Linked DNA regions of Rhodovastum atsumiense. The protein of the gene in region 1 interacts with the protein of each later gene in a pairwise test. Links are inferred from orthologs where the notes say so. Each region holds a gene or a part of one and is shown in the gene's direction. Other genes may lie near its edges. The genes, in order: NBY65_RS05990 and NBY65_RS28090.

Region 1 (14,814 bases):
CAGTCGGGTAATTCCCCGGACTTGTTCAAGGCACAGCAGGAATGGGCTGCCGGCATCTTCCAACGGCTCGCGGCCGATGTGGCTGCATATCAGTCGACGGTGACACGGCTGTTCGAATCCGCCCGTATCACCGAACCCGCCGCCTCGCAGCCTGCCGAGGCGTCGCGCGGGGCGATCAAGCCGCTGGCTGCCAAAGCCAGCTAAGTAAAATTCTTGATGTTTGCGCGAGCTTCTTCCTCGTTTTTGTAACCGAACGCGCAAACCTGACTTGGGGCATCCTCCGACCGCAATGGGTGCGCGTGTCGGTGCGGGATGCTCGCCGGACTCAGGCCGGAGCATTCTTCGTCCCCGGTGCGGACGGGAAATGCTCCGGTATCCTGGTGTCGCGCTGTGAACCAGATGCAGCGACGGTATGCCTCCAGGTGCATGGGCGTGGCCGGTAAGCTGGGCCTGGTGAAGGCGGTCATGCCAAGGTGATATCGACGATGTTTTCCTCCGTCCGCCGTATCTCGCCCGAGGCGCACTATCGGTTTGTTCCTGTCTTGAGCATGATGGATCTGTGCCCGGTGCGGCTTCCAACACGGCGCAAAATCCGCCGGAAGGGACAGCCGGATCCCCGAACTGTGGTTTTGGGCGGGATAACCGCGGCCGATCGTGACTTTTGCTGATGGCGGCATGAATTCATTTCCGCCCCGATTGCCTGGAGGTTCACGACGCATGCCGGCGTCGATGGTCGCCATCTTCCATCAGCACCAGTGAATTGCCGTCAGGACGAAATGGAGTCAGGCTTTGTCGCCCCGCAGGGAGGCGCAGATGTACTCGACGCTGGTGGTCGTGGTTGCTCTGATGGTGACGGGCGGCTTGGTTGCATGGCTCTTCGATCGCGGTATTCGTGGATTATTCGCAAGACGGCGAGCGGCAGGCCCGGGGCAGAAGGCGCGCCGGGAACCGGTGGTTCCGATCCGGCCGCACTGATGTGATGTCCTGGCAGGGACGGTGCCTTCGCCGCCGAAGAGCCGTGCTACGAAGGAGGCTCCCGACATTGGGGGCATCTCATCCTTGTGGCGGCGCCGGCGCCGTTCCCGATAATCCATTCGATTATCAGGAAAGAAGCCGGGTTCTCTCGGCCTATGGAGCGTGGCAGAAGGGGCGTGCGTCGGATTGGCACAGCGGTCGTGCAGGATCGTGGCCCGGTGGGTGGGGTGAACCTGCCGACGCTGCAAGTCATCCTCGACCACAAGACCATCGCGATGACGATGCGCTCCTCCCGCCTGGCGACCGAGCATCTGCACCGCGCCATGAACAAATACGGGACAATGGCCGGCGGAAATCCCGGTACAGCCGAAGCGGCCAGTGACCGGTGACGCATCGGGAAAGGGGATAATCCTTGTGCGGCGCACGACGCCTTCTCTGATAACTCATTGAATTATCAAAAAAGAAGCCGGGTTCTCTCAGCCTGCAGGGCGTGGTAGAAGGGGTGTGCGCCGGGTTAGCACAGCGGTAGTGCAGCGGTTTTGTAAACCGAAGGTCGGGGGTTCAAATCCCTCACCCGGCATATGCCTGCCCACAGGCATTGGTCCGTCAGGGACTTAAGGATTTCCAAGATCTGGCAAGCAGCCCGGTGCTACACCGGGGCGCCACACTGCCGATGTCCGCTTTCGTAATCTTGTGGTCTGACTGGCATGCAAGAACCACCGCGTGCCGACAGTTGCGGCGATATCGGTTTGACTCTCGCGAGATGGCAGTCGATTGCCGAAACCGGCATGGGGCGGCAGTGGGCACAGCAAGGGGAAATGCCGGTGACATGGGCAGAGTTGGCGCGGTCTCCTGGCGACATCGTCTGAAATCCGCTGCAGGCAGACTTCATTGCCGCCAACCAGGACAACGCGACGGCAATGACCGCCCTCCTGGCAACTGCGGCGATGCGGTGGGCCGGAATGGCGGGGGCAACGAAAGCACGAGGATCCAGCCGAATTGGTCGCCGGCAAAGGGTGTCATGCGTTGAGCGCACTGACGGCGCAGGGCGACGGGCCAAACAGGCCCCGGCACCAGGCAGGGCGCCAAAAAAGCCAGCATATCCGACGCGGAGCCGGACGGCACGCCGACCGCAGGGACCGCAACAAATTTTTGAAAAGGCGGATGGTGGAGGGGGTTGGATTCGAACCAACGTAGGCGTGCGCCAACGGATTTACAGTCCGTCCCCTTTAGCCACTCGGGCACCCCTCCGGTGGAGGCGGGGACTAACCCCTTCCTGGCACTGTTGTCAACGCGGCATCCGCGCGGGCCGCCCCTGCTGTCGCCGGCGGCGCGGAAAGGCTATACCGGTCTGGCATGAAACCTCCCTTTTCCTCCCGCTCGGGATCCCGCGGTGCTGGTGGCGGTCCACGCCGCCCCGGCGGTCCAGGTCGCGGCCCAGGTGCGATCCGCCGGGGCGATTCGCATCCACAAGGCGGCTCCGCCGAGACTCCGCGCCACACCGGCCCGCGCGGCCGCGATGACCGGCCCGGTTCTCAGGAGCGCTCGCAGCGCAATCCTGGCAAACCGCAGCCGCGGCAGGATGTTTCGTTACAAAATCGGGAGGATCGGCGCGCGGGTGGGCAGGAACGCACCGCACGCAATCACGCCGAGGCAGGGCCTCGCCGGTTCGTCGACCGCCCGCTGCGCCCCGAGGAGACGCCGGCACAGGACAGGCCACGCCCCCGGCGTGATTCCCCCCAGGAGCGCACCAACCAGGACCGCGCCAACCAGGAGCGCGCCAATTTCAGGCCTCGTCCCGAAGGCCGTGCCGTCCGGACGCACGCGGACGACCAGGACGATGCGCCGCGGAGCGGGCATCGCGGCCAGGAGCATCGGCCATCCCTGCCGGAAGCGCCACGCGGTGCCGTCTGGCTGTATGGGCTGCATGCCGTTGCGGCGGCGCTTGCCAATCCGGCTCGCAGGATGCGCCGCCTGCTGGTGACCGATGAGGCCGAGGCTGCCTTGGCGGCGCGTCAGCAACAGCCCTGGCCGGTGTCGCCCGAACGGGTGGAGCGCAGCCGCCTTGAACATCTGCTCGGGCGCGATGTGGTGCACCAGGGGGTGGCGCTGCTCAGCGACGCGCTGACACCGCCGACGCTCGCGCAGGCACTCGAACACCCCGGTCCGGTGATCGTGCTCGACCAGGTGGCCGACCCGCGCAATGTCGGTGCGATTCTGCGCAGCGCGGCGGCATTCGGGGCGGCCGCGGTGGTGGTGCAGGAACGCAACGCGCCGGAGGAAACCGGCGCCCTGGCCAAGGCCGCTTCAGGGGCGCTGGAGACCGTGCCATTGCTGCGCGCCGTCAATATCGCGCGCACGCTGGTGGCGCTGAAGGCGGCGGGATGCTGGGTGATCGGGCTTGATGCCGGTGGCCTCCCGTTGTCGGGACCTGCGCTCGCGCAACGCCGCGTGGCCCTGGTGCTGGGCAGCGAAGGCGAGGGGCTGCGGCGGCTGACACGCGACACCTGTGACGAGGTGGTCGGCATTGCCATGCCGGGGGCAACCGGGCGGCTCGACAGCCTGAACGTTTCCGTGGCGGCGGCAGTGGCGCTCTACGAGCTGGCACGGCGCGAATGACCGGTACTCCCGTCCGGGGCGTTGCGGCGATGCCTCGGATGGGACGGCCCTCGTCACGCCCGGCCGATCATAAGCCCGGCCGGGCTTCAACCGCGAATTAACGGATCGCCGGCACAGTCAGCGTGGGACCGCGCGGATGATCCGCGGCGTCAATCGCCAGAATGGCGCTGAGGGTAGCTCCGATGTTTGCCAGCTGGGACCTGCTTTCGGACGATCTCCAGATCGCCCTGTCGCAGGAGGCTTTATGTCGTGCTGTCGATACCGTCGCCGGTCAGGCCGAAGTGCTGGCCCGGGAAATGGAGGCGGGCACGCTCGCTGACCGGGGGGGACCGGATGCACTGCGTCTGCTTGCCGCAATCCTGCGCATCGGCGGCTGTGATGGCCTGGCCGTCAGCGGAACCGCATGAATCCGACGCCCGGCATCGGTCCTGTGCTGCTGCCGCCGCTTTGCCGTGGATGATGCGTGCGATGCCTGCCGCTCCACATGATCCGGCAGCCGCTGGGGGGCAGGGGCGCTGGCTGAGGCAGCAGGACACGATGGGCCGCCCGATGCGCCAGCAAATCGGGCGGCGTGCCCGCCATGGCGATGGCAGGGCGGGCAAAACGCCGGCCCGCGGCGGGAAGGGCGGGATCCGTCCGGCCAGTTGAAATGACCATGCCCTTCCGTGGTGTCCTGGCGCCGTGGCCGGCGTGGGCCACCCGGTGGGGCTACGGAGTCTCGACCAGGCTTGAGTGAACCCAGCCCTCCGCCTCGGTCTCGCCGACCTGAAGCCAGCCGCCGGGGGCTTGCGCGAAGACTTTCAGCACGGCCCCTTTCGGCGCGACACGCACAAGCGGGCTGCCGCCCACCGGGGCGGTGCGGATGTTGCCGGCCTGCCGCATGGTCACATTCGGGCCCGATGCCGCTGTCGAGACCGGTGCTGCTTCCATCGGCCGGCCAGGGCCAGGCACCGGGACGGGCACTGGCACCGGTACCGGCGTCAGGCCGACCGGCCCGGCCACACCGGAACCGGTTCTTGAAGGCTGCGATGGCTGGATCTGATCAGGCAGGTCGCTCGGCAGGGGGGGCAGTGGCGGGATCACCTGGCGGGCTCCGATCTGCCAGGGGCCACCATTTTCACCGCAGCGCGATGTCATTTCGATATAGACACGGGTCGCTTCGGAATTTGATGTGCCGATATACTGCTCGATGTCGAAAGCGGGGGTGCCGGAGTCCGGGCGTCGTGTGTAGGTCACGACCGAAACGAACGGAATGAACGCCTGATCCTGCCGGCCCGATGGGTTGACCTGGCCACATACCGCGACGACCCGGTTGTCCGCCTGCTGATATATCTGCACGCCCCGGAACCGCGCTGTCTCCGGGGTGCGCAGGTTGGAGCGGATTTTCTCCTCCGCCACCCGGCGCGCATGCGCGACCGTGTCCGATGATGGCCCCTGCGCATTGGCCGGCGGACGCGGCTTTTCGTCACACCCACTCAGGAGACCCGCCGTGAGCAGGGCCACTCCCGAGAGAAATGCCGACTTACCGAAATGGCCCATCCGCTCCAGGTCTCCGAACTGACTTCCAGCCGTTGGCTCTATACCCTTTTGGCACATGGAGGATAAATCACCCCATCGGGCGGGAGCCTTGTCGGAACGTGGGGATGTGCCGATTGCATGAAACTGCTCCGCTGCGCGCCGCAGGGGATGCTCCCGCTAGATGGGTATCGCGGGGAATCGGCGGGCGAAGAGTCAAGGAAGCCCATTTCACGGCGTCGAACCTGAATGGAAGATGGCGGAGGGGATGGGATTCGAACCCACGGTACACCTTGACGGTGTACAACGGTTTAGCAAACCGCCGCCTTCAGCCGCTCGGCCACCCCTCCGCCGGGAGCCGCACACCGGGACACAGCCCGACACGACGTTTGCCGCGCCTCTTCTAAGCCCAACCAACAGGCGCGTCAAACGCTCTGAGGGCGTCGGTGGCAGCCATGCGTCGTAAATCCGACCGCAGCCGTACCGGATGCCGCGGACGCGCCGGAAGCAGCAGCGCTGCAAGGAGAGGGCAGGACCTCAGGGGCCGCTTCCGCCGGCTATCGCCGAACCGTCCCGGTGAGTGAGGAAAAATCCCGAATAGGCCCGCACCGAGTGCTCCGGATAACCGGGAATGTCGAGAGAGAGCTCGGGAACCTGCCATCTGTCCACCATCTCGTAGCCAAGCCGCTTGAAATCGCGGATCAGAGTCTGGCGGTTGTAGAGCATGCAGGCCACGCGGAATGCGCCCGCCTCCTGCACGGCCGCAACCGGCGGGCCATCGGTCAGTGGGGTCCGGTTGATCAGGATATGCCTGGGGCGAACCGGCAGCTCGGCCACCATCTCGGGCAACGGATGTTCGAAATAATGCAGTGACCCCGAGGCCAGCAGCAGGTCAGCCCCGCTGGCGTCCATCCAGGTTTCGGAAAACCGAAGCCGGTGCGCGTGACATTCTTTCGCAAGCGCCGCGCCGCGCAGCAAATTCGACGGCAGGTCATGTACCTGCCACTCAAGTTCCTGCGGCAATTCCAGGTATTTCGAGTAGCAATAGAATAAATTGCCGACATTGCCGCCCAGGTCAAAAACCCGGTGGAGCGCCGGCAACAGGGCACGGAGATGAAACAGCGCCGGATAGTCACTTGGACGGGCGGTCTGGCTCAGGTTGAGATGAAGCTCCGCATTGGCGGGGTTGTGATGTCCCTGGTTCGCGTAGGGCGCAACGGCCGCACTTGCCTCATGTAACGAGGCAAAGACCTGATGGTGGCCGACGAGCGCCCGGTAGAGCGGGGCGGTCAGGCGGCGCTGGCGCAAGTGCCGGATCAGGGAAAGACCGCCCCGCGTGCGGCTGAGCCGTCTGACACAGGCGGCGCCAATCCTGAACCGAAGCAAGGTCCATGAGTGATTGGCGACTCTCGCAGCCATGGGGGAATGCACGGGAGCGACTTCGGAGATGCCTGGATTCACTGGCCATTATCCTGGACAAGGCAGCCATTCCCGCCCTGACGCAAGACGATGCCCGGGCTGCGGATCAGTTCGGGGGCGGGATCAGTGCGGGAGAAGAGGGGCACGAAGACCTGATGGCAAGCCGCGACGATCCGCAATGTCGCACGTTCATGGTGTCGCAACACCGAACAGCGGAGCAGCGGGCTTGCGGACGGCCAGTCACGCCGAAGCGCGCAGGGCCACGTGGCTGACCACCTCGGAGACGGGGGATACGAGACCGATATCGGGTGGGTTGAGCAAACGCTCCTGCGCGGCGATCGCCTTGGCGGCCGCATCGATGACCTGGCGGACACGGGCCGAGCTGCGGGTTTCGCGGTGCACGCCGAGCCAGAGCTCCACATGTGGAGCGGGGGTCGGCGGCGTGAGCCGCACCAAAGCGGGATAGATCGTGCTTTCGGCAACGAAGCGGGGCAGGGCGGCGATGCCATAGCCGCTGGCGACGGCGCCCAGCAGGGTCTCGAAGCTGGCCGCCTTCAGGGCGATCGTGGCGCGTCCGGTCATTGCCTGCAGCCAGGCGGCTTCGGTTGGGCCGGACATGGTGTCACCCACGATCAGGCGATGGCCTTCGCAGGCGTCGTCGAAATTGGGATGACCGTGCGCGGCGAGATAACCCGCGCTTGCATACAGGCGAAAGCTGAGACGACCGAGCAGGCGCACGACAAGATCGGGTTGCTCGAACCGGCCGGCGCGGATCGAAAGATCGCACTCCTTGGCTGAAAAGCCCTGCCAGGCGCCGCTTTGCAGCAGTTCGATCGAGATTTTTGGAAAGCGCAGATTGAGGGCGGAGAACGCCGGCACCAGCAGGCGGCTGGCCACGAAATCGGGCGCTGCCACCCGCACGTTTCCTTCAAGCCGGCTGTCGTAACCTTGTACTGCGCGGACAAGCGCCAGGGTCTCGGCTTCGACGCGCTCGACATGCGAGAGGATCGCCTCGCCTGCCTCGGTCGGAACGTAGCCCTCGGTGGTGCGGTGCAGCAGGCGGGCGCCCATGGCCGCTTCCAGAGAGGCAATGCGACGTCCAACCGTGGATTGTGTCACCCGTAGGCTGCGGGCGGCGACCGAGAAACTGCCTGATCGCGCGACGGCAAGAAAGAAGCGAAGGTCGTCCCAGTCGACAAGACTCACCATAAAACCCAACCTTCGGTTTTGTCCGGCGCTGTGATGCGCCTTATCAAACAAGCAAATAAGCCGCTACAGCAAGGGTACAAAGATCTGCTATTTCGATTGTGAGGCGTGGCAAGAACGAAATGAATTCTAGAATCATGAAATCAAAACTCTGTGAAGTTTCCGAATTTATAAGTTAATGTGTTAAAAATATCGCATAGATGGAACTATGTTACTATTCTAACAGTTTCTATAACAATGACATTTATGGAGTTTTGTTGCAAGCAATAAAAATATGCAAGTTATTTTGCTAATGCTTTTAGAAACAATAAACAACAATCTGCAACATTATGTATAAATTTCCATATTAATGACAAATTTATCTAGCATAACTTGAAACTATCATATGGCAGATTTGAACATAAAAGATGCTATTAAGACAATTGCCAGAACAGTAAGAATTATGTGTTCAGTTTAGTTTGAAATCTATCTTCATCTCTGGCGCGATTTTTGTTGATTTTGTTCATGTCCTGATGAGGTGGCCCCTCTCATCAGACCGAATTGCAGCGGCCATGCGTGGTACATCAATCAAGGACCTGTTCGAAGTGCTCCTTCCAACGTCGCGCATTCAACACGGGATGGTTCATACCTGTTGGGTGTCCGGGTAAAAGGCGACACCGCCAAATGTCACGGCGAGCAAAACGTGCCCGGCCTTGTCCGGATGCAGGGCGACGATCCGGTTGGCTCAGGCGCTCTCGGCCGGTGATGATTGCTTGGTGTTGGCGAGGGGATGGGTCTGGGAGTGACACGGATCAGGGGAACAGTGTGGCCGCTGCCGGCCCCGGTCGGCATGGCCGCTTTCATGTGGCGGCATATGCCGATGTGATCTGCATATGCCGCATGCGCCTTCCTCCCGTTCCATCGGATGGCGCGGCGACCGATGGCTCGACCCCCGCGGTCGGCAGGGCTAGCTTGTCTTCTCCTTGCCGGTTCCTGTCCTGCCGCCGTGGCCGGGAGTTCCGGTGGCCAGGTATCCAGTCCCCCCGCATGCAATCACCCGACCTCACTGCCGACGAGAAAGCCAGGCTCGCGTGCCTGGAATCGCGGTTGGGCCGCGTGTACATCCGCCAGCGCCTCGGGCTGGAGCATGATTTCGAGACGCAGGTGTTCCGGCGAGGGACGCATTTCTTCCATCTGGAAAACTGGTATTCCATTCACGGCCTGATCCGGGGGACGTTGCGTCTGCTCGGGTTGCATGACCGCGGCCGGCGCAATGCGCAGCGGATCACGGTGCGTCGGCACGAGATCGCGTTGCCGAACCTGCCGCAGGCATTCGACGGTTGCACGCTGCTGCACCTGTCCGACCTGCATCTGGACATCAACGACACCTTCGTCGACACGTTGCTGGAGGCCATCGCACCGCTGCGATACGATATATGTGTCCTGACCGGCGATTACCGGGCGCGCACCTTCGGCCGTTTCGATCGGGTGCTTGCGGGACTGGTGCGCCTGCGTGCGCAGATCCGCGGCCCCGCTTTCGCCATCCTCGGCAACCATGACACGCTGCGCCTGGTGCCGGCCATGGAGGCGATGGGCTATCGCCTGCTGGTCAACGAGTTCACCTGTATCGCGCGGGGGGATGACCGGCTGTACCTCGCTGGCGTGGACGATGCGCATTTCTACCGGCTGGATAATTTCCACCGCGCCGCGGACGAAATTCCTGCCGATGCTGCTTCGGTGCTGCTGTGCCACACGCCCGAGGCGTATCGCCACGCGGCGCATGCCGGATTCGACCTGATGCTGTGCGGCCATACCCATGGTGGCCAGATCTGCCTGCCGGGTGGCATGCCGGTGCTGACCGACGCCGACAGCCCGCGACGCTTCGCCCGTGGCTTCTGGCGGCATCACGACATGATCGGCTACACCTCCGTGGGGGCAGGCACCTCGATCATCGACGTGCGGCTGAATTGTCCGCCGGAAGTCGCGCTGCATTGCCTGCGCAGCCCCGCAACCAGGCCGGCATAGGTCGGGCCGGCAACCCGTCGCGACCGGCGCATCAGTGCGGCCGATCCCGGATGCGCAGGTGAAACAGCGCCCGCGACAGCACGATCTGCAATGCGACGAACATCAGCGCGACCTCGGCGACATCCAGCCAGCTCAGCCCGAGTCGGAGGCGCAGGAGCAGCAGAGGCAGCAATGCTTCCGGAATCTGGTCGAGCCCGAAGACTTCGCCATGCAGGGGAATGGCGAGGCGGCGTTTCAGGAAGCTGGCGAACAGGTCCCCGGCCATGGCGGCGGCGGCCAGGGCGGCGCCGCTGATCCAGTCGAGCCCAACCGGCAGCGCCGCGACCGCGGTGGCCCCGATTGAGGCCGCCACGCCGCGAAAGGTCTTGGAGGCGCCGAACAAGGACCGTCCGTCCCGCCATCTCAGGCCCCGGTCGATGGGGGCGGCGAAGCGGCCTCCGACCAGCTTGCCGGCCAGGATCGGCGCGCCGTTGGCCACCATCAGCAGGAACAGGACGCTGAGCAGCAACAGGCGGTGATCCATCGCCCTCTCCGGCAGGCATCCATGAACCGGCGCGGCAAGGTCGGACCGGCTGGCGGCCCGGGAGAGGGCGCCGTCCTGTGGAAAGAGGGCGGGGACCGCCGCGGCGCGGCCCCCGCGGGGATTACCGCACGCGGCTTACGGTGTAGTCGGCAACCGCCATCAGGCTGGTCTTGAACGGACTATCGGGGAACAGGGAGAGCTTCGCCTGTGCCTCGGCGGCAAGATGAGCGGCACGATCGAGGGTGATGCGGATGGCATTGTGGTGCGCCATCAGATCCATGGCATGCGAAAGGTCCGCCTCGGTCTGCTGGCATTCCTCGATGGTTCGCTGCCAGAAGCTGCGTTCCTCGGCCGTGCCCTGGGTGTAGGCCACCAGCACCGGCAAGGTGATCTTGCCTTCGCGGAAATCGTCACCGACGGTCTTGCCGAGCTGCGCCTGGTCGGCGGCGTAGTCCAGGGCATCGTCCACCAGCTGGAAGGCGATGCCGATGTTCATCCCGTACTCGGCTAGCGCCATTTCCTCGGACAGGGGGCGATCGGCCACCACCGCCCCGATCTGGCAGGCGGCGGCGAACAGCGCCGCGGTCTTGCCCCGGATCACGTCGAGATAGCGTTCTTCGGAAGTGGACAGGTCGTTCTGGGTGACGAGCTGCAGCACCTCGCCTTCCGAGATGGTGGCGGAGGCGCGCGAGAGGATGCCGAGCACCTTCAGCGAGCCGTCGGCGACCATCAGTTCGAAGGCGCGGGCGAACAGGAAGTCGCCGACCAGGACGCTGGCCTTGTTGCCGAACACCGCGTTGGCGCTGGCCAGGCCGCGCCGCAGCGCGCTTTCATCCACCACGTCGTCATGCAGCAGCGTGGCGGTGTGGATGAACTCGACACAGGCGGCCAGGTTCACGTGGCGCACCCCGCCCGCATACCCGCACATGCGGGCGGCGGCGAGCGTGAGCAACGGGCGCAGCCGCTTGCCGCCGGCCGCCACGATATGGGCGGCGAGCTGCGGGATCAGCGCCACCGGGCTGTCCATGTTGGCGACGATGGTGCGATTGCAGACCTCGAGGTCCTCGCGCACCAGCCCGACGAGCGTGGTGAGCGCGTCCTCGCCGTCCGGCATCGCGGCGGGCAATGCCGACCCGGGCACGGGGGCCGTGGTCAAGGCAGAAGGTGGCAGGCTGGCGACGGCGCCCAACTGGATCTCCCGGCACGGTGACAGGATTGCGCATCCCGAAGAGACCGGCACCATATCGGCGTCACGGAAGCAGGGTCAAGGCAAGCTGATTCAAGGCTTTGCTCCCGTGAGTGTGGCCAGGTGGGCAATGGGTGGGTCGAACATGCGGGTCGTCATCGTCTCCAACGATCTCGTAAGGCTAAGTTTTCTCGGCGCGCTGCTGCGTGATGCGGGAATTGAAAGCGTGCTGCTGGACGGGCATGTGAGTGCGGTCGAAGGCAGTATCGGCGCGATTCCCCGCCGGCTCGCGGTGGCGGCGGAGGACGAGGGCGCAGCCCTGCGCATCCTGCGGGATGCAGGCGAGGCCTGATGGAGGTCACCGAAGGGCATCTGCTCAACCGACGCCTGCGCCATATCCAGCCGCGCCAGGGCCATCGCACCGGACTCGAGCCGGTGCTGCTCGCCGCGGCCGTGCCGGCGCGGCCGGGGGAGCGGGTGCTGGAAGGGGGCACGGGCAGCGGCGCGGGGCTGCTCTGCCTGGCCGCGCGCGTGCCGGACCTTCGCGGCGTCGGGTTGGAACGCTGCCCGGCCACGGCCGCCCTGGCGCGCGCCAATGCCGAGGCCAATGGTTTCGACCAGCTCAGCGTGCTCGCTGGCGACCTCGCCGAATTGCGCCCCGAGGGCGTGTTCGATCATGCCTTCGCCAACCCGCCCTGGCATGGCACTGGCACCGCCTCGCCCGACTCGGCGCGCGAGGCAGCGAAGCGGGCGGCGCCGGGGCTGTTCGGCCTCTGGGCCGCCCGGCTCGCGGCACCGCTGCGCCCGCGCGGCACGCTGACGCTGGTGGTGGCCGCCGCCGCCCTGCCGGCCTGCCTGCAGGCGCTGGCGGTGGCCGGTTGTGGCAGCGCGTCGGTGTTTCCGCTCTGGCCGAAGGCGGGGCGAGAGGCGAAGCTGATGCTGTTGCGTGGCATCAAGGGCGGCCGTGCGCCCTGCCGGCTGCTGCCGGGCCTGGTGCTGCACGAATCGGATGGCCGTTTCACCGCGGCGGCGGAGGCGGTGCTGCGCGATGGCATGGCCCTGGCCTTCTGAGCGGGGATGGACCGGCGGGGAGATTCGTCTTTTTAAGACACAGTCGCATCGCTGGACCGGCCGGTGTTCCGGCCAGGCCGGGGGCGATCTATTCGGTGCCGTCTTCCGGATGGCGCAGATGCCAGAGTCGCTCATGGGCGGCGACGAGGCTTTCGATGCTGCGCCGACGGTTGCCTTCCGGCGTGAACGGGCGACGGGTCAACATGTTCTCGAGGATGTGAAGAAGCTGTTCAGCGACCTCGAGATCGGCCTGGTCGCAGGCATGATGAAACGCGATCAGGATCTTGTCGGACAGGCGCCGGCTGTAGCGGGGCGCGCCACCGGTATTGTTTTCCCGCAGGGACTCGTCACTCTCGCTCACGGTTGCGTCCGTTCCTTACGTAGCCTGCCCGACGTGGTCCGAGGGGGTCAGCCGCCTGCTGTGATTCGCGCCCTGAGGGCTTCAGCCAGTTCCTGCGGTTTCGTTCCCATCCGGAAGAGGGCACGCAGCGTGCCGTCCGGTCCCATGAGATAGATGAACGACGAGTGATCCATCAGGTAGGTGGTCGAGTCCTTGGGGGTCGCCTTGGCGTAATACACCCTGTACGCCTTCGCCGCAGCGGCGATCTGAGCGGGCGTGCCGGTCAGGCCGATCAGCCGTTCATCAAACAGTTGCACGTATTCGGCCAGGTGCGCGGCGGTGTCCCGCTCGGGGTCGACGGTGATGAAGAGAGGCACCACCCTGCTGGCCAGCGGACCGAGTTCGCCGAGCGCGGTGACCATGGTCTGCAGTTCGGTCGGACAGATATCCGGGCAGAAGGTGTAGCCGAAATACACCAGCATCCAGCGTCCGCGGTAATCGGTGTCGGTGACCGGCTTGCCCGTGTGATCAACCAGTTGAAACGGACCACCGACCTGCACGGCCGAGGCCATGGTGCCAGCCGACTGCACGGCACCGTTGATGCCGTCACGGCCAAGCCAAAATGCGCCCCACGCGCCGAGGACGGCCAGGGTCAGGGCGACCGCAATCCAGCGAACGATGCGAAGTGACATGGTGCCTTGATAGCCTCGCACGCAGGCCACGGCAAATAGCATGTACATTTGTACGCGAACGGCCATCTGCCCGGTGCGATGCGAGGGCCCCGGCCATCAGCTTCGCAGGCGGAAGGGGCACCGAGGCGGTGGGCGAGGGCGAACGGTACCTGGGATGTCCATCGGGGTTCCAAGACCCCGGGAAAATGCTCTGATCAGATCGGCTGGCTGAATGACGTCGGAGGGGGCGTGGGACGGATGGCGACCGGCGGCATCCTGGGCCGGTCCTCCCTCCGACCCTCCACGCGGGCGCTCAGCGTTGGACGTGCCAGGATATGTCCTGCCACACCAGCGCGCGGCGGCGGGACAGGCACAGCCGTCGCACCACGATCACCGCGAGCGGAAGGCCGAGAACGCCGGCAAGGGCCACACCGAGTGGCAACACCAGGGCATCCTCCGCGGCGGCGGTACCGAGGCCGCAGAGCAGCCCAAGGGCCCAGACAGCCCACTCGCGATGGCCCATGTCGCGATCCCGTTGCTCGATCATTGGCTCTGTCTCCCTGTCCCATTGCCTGGGTCCCGATGAATGGAACATAAAGAGAACATGAATCCGGCGCAAGCGTCTTCGGCACCGTGGCGGCGCGATCATGCGACCGCGTGCCCCCCCCCGGGGACATGGGCGGGGACATGGTCGGTCGGCGAGCCCGGATCCCGTCGGGGTTCGGGTTTATCATGCCGGGGCACGGGGCGGTGTCGGTCCCGTCTGCCACGCCGTCCTTCGGCGCGTTACAATTCTTGGAGGAACACGAACCCTTCGGGGGCGGGGACGATCAGGCCGCAAAAGCCGCGTGTGCCCGCCCACGCCGCTGCCATCGCGAAAGGAATCGGTCAGACCATGCGCAGACTTTTCCTGCTCTCCAGCCTCGTCATCCTTGCCGCGGGCAGCGCCCGGGCCGAGGAGGTCGGATGCGTTTCCACCACGTTCCGTGGCCTGGGATTGCTGAACGACAAGATCTGTATCGACAGCTTCAAGGATCCCAAGGTGGATGGCGTGGTCTGCCATGTCAGCCGGGCGCGGACCGGGGGGATGAAGGGGGCGGTCGGCCTCGCCGAGGACACCTCGGATGCCGCGATCGCCTGCCGTCAGGTCGGCCCGATTTCGATCAACGGCCGGATCAGCGATGGCGAGGATGTCTTCAAGGAGAACCGGTCCTGGCTGTTCAAGACCCTGCAGGTGGTGCGTTTCTATGACAAGCCGAACAACACGCTGGTTTATTTGAGCTAT
Region 2 (14,902 bases), 4.9 Mb from region 1 along the record:
CAGGAAACGCGCCTGGTAGATCGCCATCAGCGGGCCGAGGCCCATCGACACCGTCGGGAAATTCCAGAAATCCGGCATCAGCCAGGGATGCGGGTAGGAGCTGAGCCCGCCGCCGCCGACTTCCTGGCGGAAGCGCAGCAATTGCGCCTCGTTCAGCCGGCCTTCGACGAAGGCGCGGGCGTAGATGCCCGGCGAGCTGTGGCCCTGGATATAGACCAGGTCGCCGCCCTGGCGGTCGGTAGGGGCGCGCCAGAAATGCATGAACCCGACATCGTACAATGTCGCGGCCGATTGGAAGCTGGCGATGTGCCCGCCCAGTTCGGAGCTTTCCTTGTTGGCGCGCAGAACAATCGCGAGGGCGTTCCAACGGATATAGGAGCGGATGCGATGTTCGATGGCGCGGTCGCCGGGATGGCGCGCTTCCTGGTCGGGGGGAATGGTGTTCAGGTACGGCGTATTGGCCGAGTACGGCACCGGGGTGCCGCGCCGCCGCGCCCGGACGAGCAGTTCGTCGAGCAGGAAGGCCGCGCGATCCTGGCCCTCGACCTCGATCACTCCCTCAAGGGACTCCAGCCACTCCCGTGTCTCGGTGGGATCGGCATCCCGCAGGCTGCTCATTCCGCGTTTCCCCTGTTCTTATCTGGATCAATATCATTTCGACAGCGTTCGGCACGCGTCTTTGGCGTACGCTGCTAGGGCAACACGCCACGGGTGTGCGCGGTAGGCCGCAATTTCTCACATCGCCGCGATACTGTTCGGCACTTGTTGCGTGGCCCGACAGGATGCGCATTCCCGATGGAATGCGCCGCCGCCTTCCGCGCGAACGGTCGCATTCCTGTGGCGGGCGATGTCGCGGCTTCGTGACAGGGGCGGGCGGCGTTCAGCCGCCGAGTGCCGCCACCATCGCGGTGAGCAGGCCGAGCACCAGATTGATGGTCACCAGCCGGCGGATCCACTGCACCGCGCCGCCGGCCCGGCGCAGGTCGCGTCCTGCCATGGCGGCGCGCATCCGCGCCCAGGGTCCGGCCACGATCCCCAGGAAGATCAGGGACATGGCCAGTCCCGTGCCGGTCATCAGGCGGACATGCCAGGGCAGGGGGGTGGGGCCACCATGGAGAAGGTGGATCATTGACAACCCGGTCGCGCCGAGGATCGGCATCGCGTACCAGACGATCCGGAAGAACCGGCGGAACACCTGTTCATGCAATTCCAGGCGCAGCGCCCCTTCCAGGAAGGCCATGCCGGGACGCAGCACCACAAGGGCGAAGAACATGCCGCCGACCCAGACGATGGCTGCCAGCAGATGCACTGCCAGCAGCACCCCGCCCAGGGTCATGCCAGCACGGACTCGATCTCGGCCAGCAGGGCCCGCAGTTCCTGGGCCGCGGTGGAGCGCGGCTCGGTTTCGGTGATGCCGAGCCCTTGCGCGAAGGCGCCGGCGAAGCCGGTGCGGTTGCCCAGCGTGGCCGAGAGCACCGGCCAGCCGTTGCGGGCGATTTCCGCCTCCGCCCCGGCGCGCAGCTTGCCGCTGGCCGGGGCGCGGTTGAGCACCAGCCGGGCATGGCGCTTTTCCTCCGCCACCAGGCGCAGCGTGCCGGTGGCGGCCCACAGGTCGGGCGGGCTTGGCTGCACCGGCACCAGCACCAGCGTGGCATTGCGCACCGCCAGCCGTGCGTCGGTGTCGATCTGCGGCGGGCTGTCGACGATCAGCAGGTCGAAGGAGCGGTGCATGCGATCCAGCTCGCCGCCCAGCCGCCAGCCGGAAATATCGGAAAATCCCACCGCGGGCAGGGGGGATTTGTGTTCGACCCGCAGCGCATGCCAGCGCGCGAGGCTGCGTTGCGGGTCGATGTCGAGCAGGCCGACACGGCGCGTGGGGGCCAGCGCGGCGGCCAGCTGGGCCGCCAGCATTGTCTTGCCCGCCCCGCCTTTTTGCTGCGCGACCGTGATGACCACCGCCATGGATTCTGCTCCGCTGCGCTGCGGCAGGTATTAACCTGCCGCGCGGTACGATGCTACCGGGGGACGGATCAGAGCATCCGGCGCAGCGTGTCGTCCTTCAGCAGGTAATGGTGGCCGAGCGCCGCCGCCGCGTGCAGGCCGATCAGGGCGAGCAGGGCGTACTGCATGATGTCGCCGTGCAGCAGCTTCATCGCCTCGTTGATCGCCGGCCAGTCGCCGGTCAGCGAGGGGATCTGGTAGCCGAAGAAATCGCTGGCCCGGCCGCGGGAGGCGCGGCGCAGATAGCCGGTGATCGGCAGCAGCAGCGTCGCCGTCAGCAGCAGGTAATGCATGCTCTTGCGCAGCAATTCGCCGATGAACGGACCCGTCACCTGCGGCGGGCGCGGGCGGATCAGCAGGCGCAGCACCGTCAGGCCCAGGATCAGCAGCCCAAAGGAGGTGTGCAGGTTCATGGCGGCGGCGTTGAGCGGGTTGTCGCGGCCCGCTAACTCATGCACCCAGTAGGTCAGGAACATGCCCGCCATCAGCAGGACGGTGATCCAGTGATACGTCCTCGCCGTGAATGAGTAGCGGGGGATGCGAATGCTCGCCGTGGTCGTGCTCATGCCTGGGGATCCATTGCATGCGGGTGGGGCAAGCTTGCGTTACCGATGCAACGATGGCAGGTCAACCACAACGGTGGCCGGTCTCAGGGGCGCGGGCCGGCTCAGGGCAGGGTTGTCACGGTTCCGCCGGTGGCCGGCAGCTCAGTGAACAGCACGATGCCAAGCAGGTGGGTGATGCGGCCGTCGCCCCCGGCCAGCGGCATCAACAGCCGCTCGAACAGGACGCAGGGTCCTTCGTCCATGGCATAGCGGGCATAGTCGTAGGACGGGACGCGGTTGACCACGCAGCGACGATAGGCGGCATCCAGCGGGCCCAGCACGTTCGGCTCCGCGCCGTCCACGCTCTCGCCCGCCAGGGAGCGCCCGAGCCGCTCGGCCAGGTCCCGGCCGAAATGGACATAGCGGAAACCAAAGGCGACGCTGTCCCCCGGCACGGAGGATTGTTCCGACACGGACACGACGAAGGCGCTCGCGGGCAGTCCCGCCATGTCCGCAAGCACGACATCGGCATGTGGCAGCAGTTGCGGCGGGTGGCGCAACCCCTTCCATCGCTCGTAGGCCCGCCGCAGCGCGGCCGAGCGGAGGCGGTCGCGGAACCGGTCGACGCCCCCGCCCTGCGCATCCTCCGGCGAGGGCACGCGCCCGAGCGCCTCCAGCACGAGGCCGGCGAGCTGCCGCCCGGTAAAGGGCTTGCACAGCGTCCGCTCGCCGATGGGGGGATCGGCGGTCGTCACGGCGGTCAGGACCACCATCGGCGGATGCTGTGGCGTCTCGCGCAGATGGTCGGCCAGGCGGAGCTTGTCCGCGGTTGCCATCGCCGCCTCGGCCACCACCAGGTCGATCCGGCCGGTGGTGAGCATCATCGCCATGGCGGCTTCGGCATTGCCCGCTTCCAGCACCGCATAGCCCAGTGCGCGCAGCATGCCGGCGATCACGCGACGCACCCCGTCATCGGCATCGGCCACCAGCACGGTCGCGTTGCCGTGCAGGCGCCGGTCATCATGTTCCTTAAATGTAACGTTCTGGTCGGGCTCCACCTGCGCCCGCTTCAGGCACAGCGTGATGGTGGTGCCCGCGCCGGGGGCGGTGTCGATGCGCAGCGTGCCACCTGACTGCCGGGCGAATTCATGCGCCGAGGCCAGCCCCAGCCCGGTGCCCTTGCCGCGCGGCTTGGTGGTGAAGAACGGCTCGATGGCGCGAGCGCATACGTCTGAAGTCATGCCGCCGCCGGTATCGGCGACGGCGATCACCACGTAGTCGCCCGCCGGCAGCTCGACCGGGGCGGCGGCGGCGGGCAGGTTGCGCAGCGTGACCGTCATGGTCCCGCCGTCCGGCATCGCGTCACGTGCATTGGCCGCCAGGTTCAGCAGCACCGCCTCCAGCCGCACCGGGTCGGCGATCACCGCCCAGAGGTCGGAGGCCAGTTCGAACTGGCACCGCACCTGCCGCCCGACGGTCAGCAGCACCATGTCCTCCATCGCGCGCACGAGCTGCGCCACGTCGACCACGACCGGGCTGAGTTCGGCCTTGCGCGCGAAGGCCAGCAACTGGCGCACCAGCGCGACCCCGCGGTTCGCCGCCCTGGTGCCACGGTCGAGGCAGGTCAATTGCTCCGGCTCGTACAGCCGGGTGCGCAGCAGGTCGTGGTTGCCGAGGATGGCGGCGAGCACGTTGTTGAAGTCGTGCGCCACCTGGCCGACCATCTGCCCGAGCGCCTCCAGCTTCTGCGTCTGCAGCAGCATCTCCTGCGTCGCCTCGCGCCGGGCGATCTCGGCCTGCAGCTCGCGCGCGATCCCGGCCAGTGCCTCGGTGCGTTCGATGACGCGGCGTTCCAGCTCGGCATTGATCTCCCGCAGCGCCATCTCGGCGCGCCTGCGGTCGGTCACGTCGCTGAAGAAGGCGGCGAAACGGCCCGGCCCGCTGCGGAAGGCACGCACCTGGTAGGCCCGGTCAAGCCGTGGCAGCACGCGCTCGACGGTGATTGGCTGGCCGGTGGCGACCACGTGGGCGTAGGTCTGGATCCAGGCCGCCTCGATGTCCGGCACCACCTCGCGGCCGAGCTGGCCGATGATATCGGTTAGATTCCGGTCGACCAGCCGCGCGAACCCCTCGTTGGCCTCGAGATAGCGGATGTCGACGGCCTTCTGTTGCGAGTCGTAAATCATCTCGCCGAGGCAGAAGCCTTCGAACATGCGGGCGAACAGCGCCCGCCAGTACGCTTCGCCGCGCAACGCCTCGCCGCGCAACGCCTCGCCGCGCATCGGCGTGTCCTGCTCCCCGGCCGGATTGGCGTCCCCGTTGGCCGCCGCCTGCGGCTGCCACCACACCAGGGTCATGGTCCGGTCATCGGTGCGATCGGGCCGGGTGATGCAGGCACGCGCCGGCAGCTTCCTGCCATCCCGGCACAGGAATTCCTTGTCGTAAGGCCGACAGGCCCCGTCCCGCATGGCTTCGTTCAGGGCGGCCGCGTCGGCGCCGGCCCAGGCGGGAGGCGTCAAGGTGTCGCAGCGCAGCCGGCCGCTTCGCACCTCGTCCTGCGACAGGCCCAGCCGGGTCAGGAAAGCAGCATTGGCGTCTGTGATCCGGCCCTCGGCATCGGCATGCACCACGCCGACGGCGGCCGACATTGAACGGCCATCCTGGGCGATGCCCGGTTGCTCCCAGCCGGAGGGACCCGGCATCGCGGGCCTGACCGGCTGATCAGCGGACCCGGGAGCGAACATTTCTGAACTGCGCTATATTTCTTCCCAGCTTCGATCCTCTGACAAACCGCCGTTATGGTCAACAGTTTGCCAATCAAGGCGGCATCATCCCGCGAAAGATCCGGATCCGTTGCCCCGCTCACATGGCCGCAGGATCCGGCCTTCCCCCTCGCGGCACCGCCACTGCTCTGGCACCATCCACGCATGCCTTTCCATCCAACCGCCTTCACCCCGCTTGACCTGCTGACCCCCGCCGAGACGGCGGCGGCCGACCGTGCCGCCGTGGCGCTCGGCCGCCCCGTGGCCTGGCTGATGGAGAATGCCGGGCGGGCGGTGGCACGGGCGGTGCGGGCCCGGCTGCGGCCCTGCCGCACCCTGGTGCTGTGCGGGCCGGGCAACAATGGCGGCGACGGCTATGTGGCAGCCCGTTATCTCGCCGCGGCTGGCTGGCCGGTCGGGGTCGCGGCGCTGGCCCCGGCCAAGGGCGAGGCCGCCGCGGCCGCCGCGCGCTGGCGTGGTCCCGTCACCGCCTTCACCGCCGCGGAGGCCGCGCGGGCCGAACTGGTGATCGATGCCGTGTTCGGCGCCGGGCTGGCACGTCCGCTCGATCCGGCCGTGGCGGAGGTGCTGCGCGCGGCACGCCGGCTGGTCGCGGTGGATGTTCCGAGCGGGCTCGACGGCGCCACCGGGACGGTGCGCGGCTTCGCGCCCCAGGCCGTGCTGACGGTGACGTTCTTCCGGCTCAAGCCCGGCCATCTGCTGCTGCCCGGCCGCGCCCTGTGCGGGGAAACGGTGCTGGCCGATATCGGTCTGCCGGCGGCAGCGCTGGCCGCCGCCCCGCCGCGCGCCTTCCGCAATGCGCCGGGGCTGTGGACCGTCCCCTCGTCCGGCGCGGAAGATCATAAGTACAGTCGCGGCCATGTCACCGTGCTGGGCGGCGCCGTCATGACCGGGGCCGCCCGGCTGGCGGCCGCCGCGGCGCGCCGGGCCGGCGCCGGCATGGTGACGATCGCCGCCACCGGCAGCGCCGCCGTCTATCGCGCCGGCGAGCCGGGTCTCATCGTCGATGAACGGCCCCTGGCCACGTTGCTGCAGGACAGCCGTCGCACCGCCTGGGTCTGCGGCCCTGGCCTGGGCGCCGAAACCGCCCGGAGCCTGTTGCCGGCGTTGCTTCCCACCGGGCGCCAGGTGGTGGTCGACGCCGATGCCCTGACCATCTGCGCCGGCCAGCCCGAGCACCTGCGGGGGGCCTCGGTGCTGACGCCGCATGCCGGCGAGTTCGCCCGCGTCTTCGGCCCGCCGGGCGAGGACCGCCCGGCGGCGGTACGCGCGGCGGCGGCCCGCACCGGGGCGGTGGTGCTGCTGAAAGGGGCGGATACCCTGGTTGCCGCCCCGGACGGCCGGGTCGCGATCAACGACAATGCGCCCCCCTGGCTCGCCACCGCCGGGGCGGGTGACGTGCTCGCCGGCATCATCGCCGCCTTGCTGGCGCAGGGCATGCCGGCCTGGGAGGCGACCTGCGCCGCCGCCTGGGCGCATGGGCGGGCCGCTGCCCTGGCCGGCCCGGGCCTGATCGCCGAGGACCTTGCCCCGCTGCTGCCCCGCGCCCTCGCCGAGGCCCGCGGGGGTGGATAAAGCGCGACCGTGACGGGGAACTGCCTGTATGATCCCCGGCGGATCGATGACCAGCATGGGACCACCGCCGGTGAAGGCCGGCGCACTGCTTCCACCGCCGCGCGGGGGTGGGGCTGAGGGGCGGAGGAAATGAACGCACCGGTTGCAACCGCCGTTCCGGCGCAAACCGCCGAGCGGCGTCTCGAATTGCTTCGGCAGATCGAGCGCAAGCTGCTGTGGCTGTCCGCCTGGACCATCCACAACGCCAATCACCTGCGGCCCAATCGGGACGGGTTGAAGGTGGGCGGCCACCAGGCTTCCTGTGCCTCGGTGATCTCGATCATGACCGCCCTGTATTTCGAGATCCTGCACCCGCAGGACCGGGTGGCGGTGAAGCCGCATGCGGGCCCGGTGTTCCATGCCGTCAACGCCCTGTTCGGGCGGCAGACCCGCGAGAAGATGGAACGGCTGCGCCAGCTCGGCGGCGCGCAATCCTATCCCAGCCGCACCAAGGACGGTCCCGAAGTGGATTTCTCGACCGGCTCGGTCGGGCTCGGGGTGGCGATGACCAGCTTCGCTTCGCTGGTGGCCGATTACGTGCGCCTGCACGAACTCGCCCCGGAGGGCCCGCCGCCCGGCCGCTATATCGCCATCGCCGGCGATGCCGAGCTCGACGAGGGCAATATCTACGAGGCGTTGCTGGAAGGCTGGAAGCACGGCATCAGCAATGTCTGGTGGATCGTCGACTACAACCGCCAGAGCCTGGATTCGGTGGTGCCCGACCGCCTGTTCGGCCGCATCGAGGGCCTGTTCCGCGACATGGGCTGGAACGTGGTCACGATGAAATACGGCCGCAAGCTGCAGGCCGCCTTCGCCTGCGAGGGCGGCGAGGAGCTGCGGCACTGGATCGACGACTGCCCCAACAGCCTCTATTCGGCGCTGACCTTCCAGGGCGGTGCCGCGTGGCGCCAGGCGCTGCTGACCGATCTGGGGCGCTCGCGCGGGGTGCGCGCCATCATCGACCCGCTGACCGATGACGAGCTGGCGGCGCTGATGACCAATCTCGGCGGCCATGACGTCGAGTACATCATCGAGACGCTGCGTGCCGCCGAGGCCACCGACCAGCCGACCTGCTTCATCGCCTATACGATCAAGGGCCGTGGTCTGCCCTTCGCCGGCCACAAGGACAACCATGCCGGCCTGATGACCCGGGAGCAGATGGACGTTTTCCAGGCGGCCATGCAGATCCGGCCGGGCCATGAATGGGACCTCTTCGAGGGGCTGGAGGCCAACGAGGAGGAGCTGCGCGACTTCATCGCCTCGGTGCCCTTCGCGACGCCGCTGACCCCGTCCGGGCGGGTGCTCTCCGCGCCGGTGGTGGCGGTGCCGGAGACGCTGCCGCAGCCGAAGCTGGTGGGGCGGAAGCTGTCCACCCAGGCCGGCTTCGGCGACATCCTGGCCGAGATCGGGCGCGGGCAGGGGGCGTTACGCGACCTCGCCCGGCACATCGTCACCACCAGCCCGGACGTGACGGTGTCCACCAATCTCGGCCCCTGGGTGAACCGGCGCGGCATCTTCGACCGGCATACCCGCAACGATGTGTTCCGCGACGCCAAGCTGGCCAGCGCGCAGCGCTGGGGCATGGCGCCGGCGGGCCAGCACATCGAGCTGGGCATCGCCGAGCAGAACCTGTTCCTGTTGCTGGGGGCGGCGGGGCTGTCGCACAGCCTGAACGGTGGGCGGCTGCTGCCGGTGGGCACGGTCTATGACCCCTTCGTCAATCGCGGCCTCGATGCGCTGATCTATGCCTGCTACCAGGACGCGCGCTTCCTGCTGGTTTCCACCCCGTCCGGCCTGTCGCTCGCGCCCGAGGGCGGGCAGCACCAGAGCATCAACACGCCGCTGATCGGCATGGCCGCCGACCGGCTGGCCGCGTACGAACCCACCCATGTGGACGAGCTGGCGATCCTGCTGCGCCATGCCTTTGCGCACATGCAGGATCCGCAGGGCTCGGCGGTGTGGCTGCGCCTGTCCACCCGTTCGATCGAGCAGCCCGAGCGCAGCCTCGATCCCGCCGCGGTGATCGCGGGCGGGCACTGGGCGGTGCCGCCGCGTCCGGGGGCACGGATCGCGCTGGCCTATCAGGGGCCGGTCGCGCCCGAGGCCGAGGCGGCCTTCGCGGTGCTGCGCGAGGAGGAGCCCGGGGCCGGGCTGCTCGCCGTCACCAGTGCCGACCGGCTGCATGCCGGCTGGCTCGCCGCGGCGCGGGCCCGGCGGGCGGGCGAGCGGGGTGCCACCAGCCATGTTGAGCGCCTGCTGGCGCCGCTCGCGCCGGGGGCGGCGCTGGTGACGGTGCTGGACGGGCATCCGGCCAGCCATGCCTGGCTCGGCGCGGTGAGGGGGCAACGTGTGGTGCCTCTCGGCACCGACCGCTTCGGCCAGAGCGGCGACATCCCCGACCTGTATCGCGAGTACGGCCTGGACGAGGATGCCATCCTGGATGCCTGCGCCCAGGCACTGCTGGGCTGACCGGCCAGGCGAATCCTGTTCTACCCTGGCGGGAGGATGGCACGGAAGGGCGGCACGGAGTGACGGAACGATCGAATACGGAAACGATGGCGGGGCGCGACGACGCCGAGTCCTCCGCCAGGCCCGGACGCCCCATCCATATCTCCGGCTATGACCGCAAGGGCCGGGATTTCTATGCGACCCCGGCCTGGGTCACCGAGGCGCTGCTGCGCCATGTCCGCTTCCGCGGCCGGGTCTGGGAGCCCTGCTGCGGCACCGGCGCCATCACCACGGTGCTGCAGCGCCACGGCTACGAGGTGACCTCCACCGACATCGCCGATCACGGTTTCGGCACGCCCGGCATTGATTTCCTGGGCTGCGGGGCGGTGCCGGACGGGTGCAGGGCGCTGGTCACCAACCCGCCCTATGGCGACACCGGTTCGCACCGGGGCCAGGAGAAATCGCCGGCCGCCATGCTTCGCTTCGTCGAGCACGCCCTGCGGCTGACCGCCGGGGTGCAGGGACAACTGGCCTTGCTTGTCCGATTCCAGTGGGTTGCCGGGCAACGGGCGGCGGCGCTGATGTCGGCCGGCCCGTTCGCCGCGGTGATCGCGCTGACCCAGCGGATCTGCTGGTTCGACCGGGGGGCCGACACCAACGCCGCCCAGCACCATCATGCCTGGGTGGTGTTCGATCACGCCCATCCGCCGGGCCAGCCGCCGGCCCTGCTGTTTGCCGGGGCGGACCGACCGCGACCGCAGGGGGAGCCCCCGCGCACCGCTCCTTGATTGCGGGAGGAGCGGCGACCGGCCGGCCGCGTCAGGCCACGTTACCGCGCCGCGCGTGTTCGCTGCCGACTCGCAGCGGGATCGGCAGGGCGTTGCCGGTTTCGTTGTGGATGGAGAAGGTCCAGCGGCCCTCCGCGTCCTGGCCGGCGACATAGGTCATGCGGCCGGTCACGTGGTTTTGCGCGTCGAAGGTCAGCACCGTCGGCCGGATCGAGGCGATCTCGTGCGGCTGGATATAGGCGGAACTGCAGATGATCACCGCATCCCCCGGCTGGCAGGTGCGCGCCGCCGCCCCGTTCAGCACGCAGCAACGCGAGCCGCGTTCCCCGTAGATCACGTAGGTGGAGATCCGTGCCCCGGAATTGCGGTTCCAGATCTCCACGAATTCCATGGGCAGCAGACCTGCGGCTTCGCAATGGTCGGGGTCGAGCGTGATCGAGCCATGATAATTCAGGTTCGACTCGGTCACTGTGATCCCATGCAGCTTGGCGGCGACGACCTTCCGCACGCTTGATCCCTCCATTGGCAACCGCTGACTGCGGCATCCTCGCCAGGCCCACGTCCTCTCGCCACAACGATTTTCGGCGCGGCCCCGTGCATGAACGCACGGTTGAGCCCCACCCCGCCGCGGCCCGCGCCCCGGATTGACACGACGCGAATCGCTTCCATATGTTGTGCGTCCTTCGCATTTGGCCCCACAATATATAGGAATTGGCGATGGACGGCTCGATCGCGCCTGGCGTGCTGGATCACGCGGAATTGGCCTTGTCCGGCGGCCTCGCGGCGCTCGCCCGCGCCTCTGCCTTCGGGACACAGGCGCTGCCGGCGCGTGCGCTCGAGCCCGGCATGGGCCTCGCCGTCGCCCGGCGCACCGTGTTCCGCCCGCAGGATGCCGAAAGCTTCGGCCGTGTCGCCGATCGTGTCGCCGCCGGCAACATGTCGCTGCTCGGCCGCTCGCTGATCGCGGCCGAGCAGGACGAGCAGGCGCGGCTGCGCAATGCCATCGCCACCGGGTCGCTGCTCACCTCCGGGCGGCACCTGCAGCACGGCGATGCCGAGCAGGCCGGCCGCAACATGGAGGTGTTCACCAACTGCGCCACCGCCATCGCCAGCTTCGCCAAGTTCTACCTGCTGCTGAACGGCTCGGGGGTCGGCCGCGCCTATGACGACGAGCTGATGGCGGTGGACTGGGCGGAGGCGCCGGAGATCCTGCTGCATCTCGACCCGGCGCATCCCGACTATCCGAAGACCGACTCCGAGCTGCGCCAGTTCGCCGCGGAGCTGTCCTTGCTGCCGGGGGCCGGGGTGGAAGCCGACATCGCGTCGGTGCGGGCCGCGATCGGTCGCGCCTTGTTGCCCGATCTCGCCATCCTTCCCGCCGGGGCGCGGCTGCACCGCATCGCCGACAGCCGCGAGGGCTGGGCCAAGGCGCTGGAGGAGCTGGAAAGCCTTGCCTTCCAGCGCGCAAGCGGCCTGCCCCTGGTGTTCGACCTGTCGGCGATCCGGCCGAAGGGGGCGCCGATTCGTGGCATGCAGGGCCGGCCAGCCTCCGGCCCGGTGTCGCTGCTGCGTGCCCTGCTGAACATCCGCCGGCACGTGATCGAGCCGGCGCGGGCCCGCGCCGGCTCGCAGGACAGGCTGTCGCTGTGGGAGCAGGCGATGCTGGTCGATCACCACCTGTCGGTGGAGGTCCAGGTCGGCGGCGCGCGGCGGGCGGCGCGCATGGCCACCAAGAGCTGGCGCGACCCCGGCATCTTCCGCTTCATCCGCTGCAAGAGCGAAGGCGGGCTGTGGACGGCCAACAACTCGGTGATGGTGGACCATGATTTCTGGCGGCGCGTCGCCGAGGGCAAGGCGCAGGCGGCGGAGGACGCGTTGACCCGCCATGCCGTGGCGGTGTTCGACGAGGTCACCCGCTGCGCCTACATCAACGGCGAGCCCGGCCTGATCAACGGCGACCGGCTGGAGGACCTGCGCACCGGCTCGGCGCGTGCCAAGCCGGTGCATGAGGATGGCCGCGATTTCCGCTCCGGGCGCTACCAGGTCGACCACGCGCATGCGCTGCTGGCCGATCTGTCGCGGCGCGCCAACGCCGCCCGCTTCCCGGTCACCACCAATCCCTGCGGCGAGATCGTGCTGCACGTGACCGGCGGCTATTGCGTGATCGCCGATTTCGCGCCGCTGCTGGCCTGCCCCGGCAGCCCGGATGAGTACGTGCCGGGCTGCCTGCCGGAAGACGAGGCGGCGCTGTGGGATGCGCGGGTCGTCGAATCGGTGCGGCTCGGCGTGCGTTTCCTGATCCGCGCCAACACCATGGACGCCCTGTATGCCGAGGAGGTGCGCCGCACCAACCGCATCGGCATCGGCCCGACCGGCCTGCATGAATGGGCCTGGGTCCGGTTCGGCCTGTCCTTCACCGACCTGCTGGACGAGGCGCGGTCCCGCCCGTTCTGGGACATGCTGTCGCATCTCTCGGCGGTGGCGAAGGCCGAGGCGAACCAGTACGCCGCGGAACTCGGGACCACGGCGCCCTTCACCGTCACCACGGTCAAGCCGGCCGGGACCACCAGCAAGCTGTTCGGCCTGACCGAAGGGGCGCATCTGCCGGCGCGGCGGCAATATCTGCGCTGGGTGATGTTCCAGGGCAGCCGCAACGCGGACGGTACCTGGGCGACGGCCAGCGACCCGTTGTTGGCGGACTACGAGGCGCGCGGCTACCCGGTCCGCTGCCTGACCAGCTTTCCCAACATGTCGATCGTCGGCTTCCCGACCCTGCCGCTGATCCAGCGGCTCGGGCTCGGCGAGCAGTTGGTGACCGCCCCGGAAGCCAGCCCCGAACAGCATTACCGCTGGCTCGAGCTGCTGGAACGCCACTGGATCGGCGCGGAACGGGGGAATCAGGTTTCCTATACCCTGAAAGTGTTCACCGACCGGCACGGGCTCGACTCCTTCCGCGACATCGTGCTGCACAACCAGCCGCGCATCCGCTGCTGCGCGGTGCTGCCGAGCCGGCCGGACCACGAGCTTGGCTATGAGTACCTGCCCGAGGAGGAGGTGGCGGAGGACCGATTCGCCGAAATCGTGGCCGGAATCGAGGATCCGGCGCTGCACGAGATGATCGACCTCGCGCATCTTCAGTGCGCCAGTGGGGTGTGCCCGATCTGAGACGCGCGGGGCGCTGCCCCGCCCCTGCCAGGGGCTCCGCCCCTGGACCTGGCCAAGGGCTTCGCCCTTGGAACCCATGTTTTCTGTGCCGCGCAGCGCGAATGGGGTGCAGGGGTCCCCTGACCCCTGCCGGGTCCAGGGCAGAGCCCTGGCCTTAAATAGGGCGGGAGCCCTGGTTTTCTTCATGTCGGCCGCTGCCTTCCACTTGCCGGAAGGCCAGTGGTGCGCTACCTCCGCCGGCTCACGGCCGCCGGGTGCGGGCGTGGTGGAATTGGCAGACACGCCAGATTTAGGTTCTGGTGGCGCAAGCCGTGGGGGTTCAAGTCCCTCCGCCCGCACCACCGGCCGGCCGCTGGCCAGCTTTTCGAGGATTTTCCGGATCATGCAGGTTACCGAGACGTTGTCCGACGGGCTGAAGCGCGCCTACGCCGTCGTGCTGCCGGCCGCCGACATCGAGAGCCGCCGTAGCCAGCGGCTGGCCGAGCTCGGCAAGACCCTGAAGATTCCGGGGTTCCGTCCTGGCAAGGTGCCCGCCACCGTGGTGAAGCAGCGCTATGGCAGCGCCGTCTCCGCCGAGGTGCTGGAGGAAAGCGTCAACGAGGCGACCCGCAAGGTGCTCGCCGATCGGGGCCTGCGCGCCGCGACGCAGCCCAAGGTGGAGCTGGTCAGCCTCGACCCGGCCGCTGATATCGAGTTCAAGTTCGAGCTGGAGCTGCTGCCCGAGATCACGATCCCGGATTTCGCCGCGATCGAGATCACCCGCCTCAAGGCCGAGCCGGCCGAGGAGCAGATCGCCAAGTCGCTGGAGGATCTCGCCCGTCGCCAGCGTGAGCTGGTCGAGGAGCCGGAGGCCCGTCCCGCGGCGGCCGGTGACTTCCTGACCATCGACTTCGTCGGCAAGGTCGATGGCGTAGCCTTCCCGGGCGGCACCGGGTCGGACATGGATGTCGAGGTGTCCGGCCCCGGCTTCATCCCGGGCTTCACCGAGCAGATGGTCGGCCTCGCCCCCGGCGAGACCCGTACTATTGATGTAACGTTCCCAGCAGAGTACGGGGCGAAGGAGCTGGCCGGCAAGGCGGCGACCTTCGAGCTCACCGCCAAGAAGCTGAAGCGCGCGGTGGTGCCGGCGATCGACGACGAGCTGGGCAAGAAGCTCGGCTTCGAGAACCTCGACGAGGTCAAGGACGCGCTGAAGAGCCGCTTCCAGCGTGAGCTCGACCAGCTCGCCCGGCTGCGCACCAAGCGCCAGTTGCTGGACGCGCTGGCCCGGCAGGCGGATTTCGCCGTGCCGGAGAGCCTGGTGGAGGCGGAATTCGCCCAGATCTGGCAGCGCCTGGAAGAATCGCGCAAGCAGGGCGAGATGGAGGCCGATGACGCCGGCAAGGACGAGGACACGCTCAAGGCGGAGTACCGCGGCATTGCCGAGCGGCGCGTCCGCCTGGGGCTGCTGCTCTCCGAGGTTGGCCGGGCCAACGGCATCACGGTGGGCGCCGACGAGCTGAACCGGGCCGTCCACATGGAGGCCTCGCGCTATCCCGGCCAGGAGCGGCAGGTGCTG

Evidence for each region.
Region 2: the proteins of NBY65_RS05990 (region 1) and NBY65_RS28090 interact in binary tests that used the Escherichia coli proteins (3 or more experiments, as listed by UniProt). The link is inferred for Rhodovastum atsumiense from one-to-one orthologs.

The regions. Positions count from the first base shown.
Region 1 is NZ_OW485601.1:1,345,631-1,360,444, reverse strand. The notes cover bases 1,876-4,626. They hold NBY65_RS05990 (TrmH family RNA methyltransferase), read left to right. Parts: upstream 1,876-2,658; coding sequence 2,659-3,594; downstream 3,595-4,626. Other genes in these bases: NBY65_RS05980 (SH3 domain-containing protein), read right to left, coding at 4,303-4,626; NBY65_RS05985 (hypothetical protein), read left to right, coding at 3,777-4,001. Also shown: NBY65_RS06015 (hypothetical protein), read left to right, coding at 1-204; NBY65_RS06010 (hypothetical protein), read left to right, coding at 814-975; NBY65_RS06005 (hypothetical protein), read left to right, coding at 1,203-1,364; more of NBY65_RS05980, read right to left, coding at 4,627-5,133; NBY65_RS05970 (methyltransferase, TIGR04325 family), read right to left, coding at 5,647-6,417; NBY65_RS05965 (LysR family transcriptional regulator), read right to left, coding at 6,769-7,788; NBY65_RS05960 (metallophosphoesterase), read left to right, coding at 8,830-9,738; NBY65_RS05955 (CDP-archaeol synthase), read right to left, coding at 9,770-10,261; NBY65_RS05950 (polyprenyl synthetase family protein), read right to left, coding at 10,383-11,450; NBY65_RS05945 (putative signal transducing protein), read left to right, coding at 11,593-11,799; NBY65_RS05940 (tRNA1(Val) (adenine(37)-N6)-methyltransferase), read left to right, coding at 11,799-12,518; NBY65_RS05935 (hypothetical protein), read right to left, coding at 12,607-12,879; NBY65_RS05930 (SCO family protein), read right to left, coding at 12,927-13,550; NBY65_RS05925 (hypothetical protein), read right to left, coding at 13,843-14,076; NBY65_RS05920 (CreA family protein), read left to right, coding at 14,425-14,814. UniProt on the Escherichia coli protein: Specifically methylates the ribose of guanosine 2251 in 23S rRNA.
Region 2 is NZ_OW485601.1:6,228,667-6,243,568, reverse strand. The notes cover bases 4,850-7,688. They hold NBY65_RS28090 (NAD(P)H-hydrate dehydratase), read left to right. Parts: upstream 4,850-5,473; coding sequence 5,474-6,904; downstream 6,905-7,688. Other genes in these bases: NBY65_RS28085 (transketolase), read left to right, coding at 7,034-7,688; NBY65_RS28095 (ATP-binding protein), read right to left, coding at 4,850-5,194. Also shown: aceE (pyruvate dehydrogenase (acetyl-transferring), homodimeric type), read right to left, coding at 1-618; NBY65_RS28110 (CopD family protein), read right to left, coding at 881-1,336; ParA family partition ATPase, read right to left, coding at 1,333-1,962; NBY65_RS28100 (cytochrome b), read right to left, coding at 2,031-2,567; more of NBY65_RS28095, read right to left, coding at 2,669-4,849; more of NBY65_RS28085, read left to right, coding at 7,689-9,412; NBY65_RS28080 (hypothetical protein), read left to right, coding at 9,472-10,179; panD (aspartate 1-decarboxylase), read right to left, coding at 10,211-10,687; NBY65_RS28070 (recombinase), read left to right, coding at 10,897-13,344; tig (trigger factor), read left to right, coding at 13,727-14,902. UniProt on the Escherichia coli protein: Bifunctional enzyme that catalyzes the epimerization of the S- and R-forms of NAD(P)HX and the dehydration of the S-form of NAD(P)HX at the expense of ADP, which is converted to AMP.